2 regions of the Paenibacillus hebaui genome follow, and region 2 is predicted to be linked to the other one. Evidence: riboswitches for the same ligand, from Rfam matches in the RefSeq annotation. Region 2 holds a riboswitch; the other holds the start of a gene.
What was found. Region 2 has a riboswitch for glycine ahead of gcvT (glycine cleavage system aminomethyltransferase GcvT). Riboswitches for the same ligand answer to the same signal wherever they lie in the genome.
Positions count from the first base shown of each region.

Region 1: another riboswitch for glycine. It lies ahead of sdaAB (L-serine ammonia-lyase, iron-sulfur-dependent subunit beta); the one in region 2 lies ahead of gcvT (glycine cleavage system aminomethyltransferase GcvT).

Region 1 is NZ_CP196836.1:496,246-499,381, forward strand. Features, by position in the region: gene ACR32F_RS02295 (LolA family protein) at 1-93, shown strand, start outside; glycine riboswitch at 844-968, shown strand; glycine riboswitch at 973-1,114, shown strand; gene sdaAB (L-serine ammonia-lyase, iron-sulfur-dependent subunit beta) at 1,256-1,945, shown strand; gene sdaAA (L-serine ammonia-lyase, iron-sulfur-dependent, subunit alpha) at 1,935-2,885, shown strand; gene ACR32F_RS02310 (alpha-glycosidase) at 3,104-3,136, opposite strand, start outside.
Region 2 is NZ_CP196836.1:5,506,827-5,509,962, reverse strand. Features, by position in the region: gene gcvPA (aminomethyl-transferring glycine dehydrogenase subunit GcvPA) at 1-447, opposite strand, end outside; gene gcvT (glycine cleavage system aminomethyltransferase GcvT) at 444-1,580, opposite strand; glycine riboswitch at 1,795-1,895, opposite strand; glycine riboswitch at 1,899-2,021, opposite strand; gene gcvH (glycine cleavage system protein GcvH) at 2,365-2,757, shown strand.

The sequences.
Region 1 (3,136 bases), 2.2 Mb from region 2:
CTACGCTATTCTCTCATGGGTGAGCACGATGGCTGGACAGAAGCGAAGCTGCAAGCCTGGGCGGAAGCGTTGACCCTGCCCAATCCATCTTGACGTGAATGGAACCAAAAAAAAGGACCGCCGTTGAAGTGATACGGCAGTCCTTTTTTTTGGTTCTCTTCCCTGTTGGTATGATGGACAAATAGTGTTGGCTTCCAGAAGATCGTTCTATGAGGAACGCGGGTCATCCATCCCATCCATAAAGCTGTAAACGGGCGCACGCTACTCGATATGAAGCATATTCATATAAGATGATCTCAATCCGCCGACAGAAGGCTGAGAAAAGGAGGCATCAAAATATGGCTGTTTTATCCACAGGCCCTATCGAAAATACTATGGTGTTCAAACCCTTAATGTGCCTGTGATGGCTGGTCAGCGGGTAAAAATCGACAATAGTACGCAAGTGGCCGTGGTTGTAGATTCAAACTGGAATATCTCGTATAACAATTAACCTCAGACGTAACGGGGTTCTGATTAATCAATTGCAGCTCTCCCGTACAGATAATGCTGCAGGGACATTGAGGTTTCTTTCTTCCAATACCTACGTGGATACCGCTCCTGCGACAACTACCAACGCATACACGGTAGGCATAGAATTTACGAAAATTGAAACGTCACAAGTGCTTCAGCAGAAGTGAGAAATATCAATGCCATCCGCTTCAGTTAGAATAGATTTTCTTAACAGATGATAAATACACGTTACTTTTGTTGACATATATGATTGGGTACATTACTCTATGGATATACATGATCCAAAACTCAGTAATGTAACATTCCAAATCAAATGATTGATAATACAGCGAATGAAAACGAGCGGGAGAGACCTGAGCAGACCAAGTAAGATGGCGGGCTATCGGGCACCGAAGGAGCAAGCTGCTGCGCACCCGGCGCAGCGGTTAATCTCTCAGGTAAAAGTACCATCGTTGGACGCAACTCTGGAGAGTGCGCGAACTGCGCCACCCAAGGGGTATATGATCAAGCAGCACGGGTTTGTCTGATGCCATCGCCTGGTGAATACAGGATTGCATCGTTCCGTGTAGCTACATCATGAAACTCTCAGGTATCGAGGACAGAGAGAGGGCCTAAGGCCTTCTTCTGTCCTTTTTTGATGTCATTATACCTTAAATAAGGGACATTATGGATTAATCTCCTGGATGGAAACGATGACGAATACAAGTTACAAATATGAACCATGATTAATAATGGAGGGCTTTTGATGCGTTTTAAGGATGTTTTCTCAATTATTGGTCCGTCGATGACGGGGCCTTCAAGTTCACATACCGCCGGAGCGGCAAGGCTGGGACGAATTGCTCGTCAGTGGCTGGGGTGTACGCCGGAACGCGCCCGGTTAACCCTGTACGGCTCGTTTGCCGATACGTATCAGGGGCATGGTACGGATCTTGCCTTGATCGGTGGTTTGCTTGATTATGTCACAGACGATCCGCGTATCCCGGATGCGGAGCAATACGCAGAGCAAGCGGGCATGGAGGTAGAATTTTTTACGAGCGGCCTGCCGGCCCCACATCCGAATACGGTCAAGATTGAGTTGTGGTATGGAGAGCGCAAATGTTCTCTAATCGGTGCTTCCATTGGTGGTGGAAGTGTATCGGTGCATGCTTTGAATGATTTCCGTGTACAGATCAGCGGAGAGTTTCCGACGCTTGTTCTGCGCCATTCGGACAAAGCTGGGGTACTCGCTTCGGTGACGTCCACAATTAGCTCATCAGGTGTAAACATCGGGTATATGCAAGTGGATCGGAAAGCCAGGGATGGTGAAGCCTTAACTGCGATGGAGATGGATGGTGTGCCAAATCCTGAGATGTTGAATTACCTGCGAGCGCTGGACCATGTACTTGAAATTCGCGTAATCGATTTGAAGAGAGGAGTGGAGCCGGATGCGATTTAAACATTTGCATGAACTGAATACCATCTGTACAGCCGAGTCCAAAACCATTGCCCGGTTAATGATTGAAGAGCAGGTTCAGGAAACCAATACGCCAGAAGCGGATGTTGTGCGGCAGATGTCGGATTACTATCAGGTGATGAAGGAAGCGGTACACAAAGGACTGACAGAAGATACGACATCACGCAGTGGCTTGACGGGTGGAGATGGCAAAAAAATGGCCGAGTATATTCGCAAGGGTGAGACTTGCTCCGGTGATGCTTCGGCACTTGCCATGGCGTATGCCTTGTGTGTATCTGAAGTGAATGCTTCTATGGGCCGAATCGTGGCGACACCGACAGCGGGTTCCTGCGGTATTATCCCGGGTGTGTTTATCAGCTCCCAAGAGCGTTTTGGCTGGAGTGATGAGCACCTCGTAAATGGTCTGTTCTGTGCGGGAGCAATCGGTTATGTCATTGCCAACAATTCATTTATCTCCGGGGCCGAGGGTGGCTGTCAGGCGGAAGTGGGTTCTGCCATCGGTATGGCTGCAGGTGCCATGGTAGAGCTGCGTGGAGGAACGCCAGAGCAAGTGGTTCATGCGGTAGGTCTTGCGTTGAAAAATACATTGGGCCTTATCTGCGATCCGGTTGCTGGCCTCGTGGAAATTCCTTGCATCGTCCGTAACGGACTGGGTGCCGTAACCGCGCTGGCTGCGGCCGATATGGCGCTGGCCGGAGTCCGCAGTGCCATTCCTTCCGACGAAGTCATTGGCGTTATGCTGGAAGTAGGCAGCGCGATGCCAAGTCGTCATCGGGAGACAGCCCAAGGCGGCCTAGCTCAGACGCCAACGGGACGGAAGATGATGGAGAAGCTTGCCAAACCGAAGGCGAAGCGTGCGGAGAATGAGGCTGAAGTGGAGTCTAAGTCTCCCGATCAAAACGAACCAGAAGCTAAGGTATAACTTGCTTGGCATGAACTCTATTTTAACTAGAGTGTGTCTTCAAAACCTCGGTCTGAAAGCTGGCGCGGATCTGAACACGTCTGTAGCGAGCGAGTGCGTGGTCTGAACGTGTCTGATGCTCCTTACGATGGAAAAAGAGCATGCCCCAACGAACCATCCTTAACGCCAAATAAGCGCTCAACAGATCAGCTACAGGTCTGTGAGCGCTATTTATCGTATTACGCGGGATTCGTACTTAGAACAGCATATCC
Region 2 (3,136 bases):
CAGATTGCCTGCTTCCGCGAATGCAGTCGCGCCATCATACATGCTGGCATTGGCTACGGCCATGCCTGTTAATTCACAGATGTACGATTGAAATTCAAAAATGGCCTGTAGTTCACCCTGGCTGATCTCAGGCTGATAAGGTGTGTAGGCGGTATAAAATTCGGAACGGGAAATGACATGATTGATGACGGAAGGAACGTGATGATCGTAAATGCCTGCGCCGAGAAAGCTGGCATGTGTTTCGAAGTTTGCATTGGCGTTAGCCTGTTTGGACATGTGACGTGTTAGCGCATATTCATCGAGTTTGGAGGAAACGGGCAGCTCGCCCTGATAACGAATCTCCTGTGGAATGTCCTGGAACAGATCCTCCATCGTTTCCACACCGACGGTTGCCAGCATGGCACGCTGATCCTGCTCGGTCATGGGAATGTAACGGTGCTTGCTCACGCTTGATCAGCTCCTTGAGTAGGTGTCTTTGACGTACGTGTCCGTTTATGAAAAGGGGTCTTCACGACCTCGGCTTTCAGTTTTTTGCCGCGGATCTCAATCTCAAGAGGGGTTCCCAGCGCAGCGTATTTGCTGTCGATGAGGGCAAGCCCCAGATTACGCTTCAATGTAGGGGATTGCGTGCCTGTCGTCACTTCACCAATCTGTACACCTTCGGCGTAAATCGGATAATGAGAGCGGGGAATACCGCGCTCCAGCACTTCGATGCCGACCAGCTTGCGGGCAGGCCCATCATTTTTTTGCTGCAATAAGGCTTCGTGTCCGATAAAAGGTCCGGCATTCAGCTTCACAAACATACCAACGCCAGCTTCCAACGGAGAGATGGTTGCGGACAATTCCTGCCCATACAGAGGCAGCTTGGCTTCAAAACGCAGGGTATCCCGTGCGCCAAGTCCGGCTGGCACCAGTCCGTTGCCTTCTCCAGCCTGCATCAATCCGTTCCAGACTACAGTGGCCTGATCCGCAGGTACATAGAGTTCAAATCCGTCTTCACCGGTATACCCGGTGCGGGACAGCAGCAATTTTACTCCGCATACTTCGGCATCCTGTACAAAACGAAAAGGCTCAATCGTGGATACATCGGCATCGGTAACCTTTCGGATAATATCAACAGCCAGTGGGCCTTGCAGGGCCAATAGGGCAGTATGCTCGGAATCATTCGTCATGCTCACACCAGGGATCAGGTGCTCTTGCAGCCACGTCCAATCCTTGTCGATGTTGGAGGCATTAACGACCAGCATATAATGCTGATCTTCCAGCTTATAAACGAGCAGATCATCCACCACGCCGCCATCGGGATAACACATCAGCGTGTATTGAGCCTGACCGGAAACAAGCGTGGTGACATCATTGGTGGTCATCTGCTGCAAAAAAGCTTCAGCCTGCTCCCCTTGTACCATGAATTCGCCCATGTGAGATACATCAAACAGTCCGGCACGTTCACGTACCGCTTCATGTTCTTTCTGAATCCCGCTGAATTGGACTGGAAGCTCCCAGCCGCCAAAGTCAATGCACCGTACACCTTCATATTGCTGATACAGTGGAAAGAGTGGAGTTCTAAGCAAATCGGACATCCAATCACCTCGTTATGGGCCGTAAAGGGCCGAGTATACAATCATGGATCAATGAACTAAGGTATTCTTAAATTTTCATTTAGAGATCTTCATTAGATAAGTTTGATAAGGCAGCTATGACAGCGCCGCTCTAAATCCTGTTTTTCATTTTTTGGGAAAAAGGAAAAGGACAGGCCAAAGAATCGGCATGCCAGAAGCACGCTGTATTCTTAGGCTCTGTCCTTGGTACCTGAGAGTTACCCCGCCGCCAATATGCAGCAGGTTTCCCCTTGGGTGATCATAACGCCGCATAGGGCGAATAGATGCTCTCCAGAGTTGCGTCCCGTAAAAGTCCTTTTGCCTGAGAGATTCACCTCCGCTTATCGGTGGCTTACTCCTTCGGCGTTACCGCATGTACATCCCAAATCGGGTGTCAGGGGTAAACTCTCCCTTTACATTCATCCGCGGGTATTACATAGTCCAATAAACACGTTTACTCCTCTCATTAAAACGTGAATCCACTATCGATGTCAAGAACGATATCATAGAACTGAATATAAAACCGAATATTATTTACATTGAAATTTATATTGTTCGTGTATTTTGAAAGAGTACGCTTACTATTCTAATATTCACCAGTATATGTAGAAAGAGTGTATTAAGTCACTGGTTTTTGCATGTATTCATTATATAAATTGTGAGGTATCTTGACATTTGATTCAAAAATATCATACGCTATATTCTGGGAAAAAGGTTAAGGTCAAAGAACGCATGCACTCATTAATGAAAAGCGAGGCGGATATCGATGAGCGAATTGAAAAGTGATTTCCTGTACAGTGAAGAGCACGAATGGGTGCAAACCGTAGGGGAGGATACCGTACGTATTGGCATTACCGAGTTCGCGCAGCATCAGCTGGGTGACATTGTGTTTGTGGAAGTGCCTGACCTTGAATTGAATGTAAAAGCGGAAGACAGCATTGGAACGATCGAATCCGTCAAGACGGTTTCGGACTTGTTCTCTCCGGTCAGTGGTACCATTATTGCTGTGAATGATGCATTGCAGGATTCGCCGGAACTCGTTAACAGCTCTCCATATGAGGAAGGCTGGATGATCGAGATTCGTGTTGAGGGTGATCTGACAGCAGCATTGTCCACATTGATGAATGCGGAAGCGTATCGTAAACATATCGAAGAATAGAATCAACTAATTTGTACTCCATAACATATGATGTATACTAAAATAAATATGATTAATGTTGTTACGACCTGTGTGAGCCTTGGTGCTTGCGCAGGTTTTTTTGTGCTTTCAGAGGTCTGCTCCAGCTCCTGGATCAAGCTGATCTGGAATGAAAACGGTCAAGTTGAATCAAGCTATAGCATTCAAATTCATTCTGGAAATGATAAAAGTCATATACAGAAAAAGCCTTGTATATCAATAGATACAGCCGATATGCATACATAAAAACGATTACATAACCTAATGTTGTCATCATTGTTCATGACGAAAGTACGCTTTCATTTTATTGAACAAGGGACCATTCTCGCTTAGGATTACAACAGGGGAGAAATGATACCCC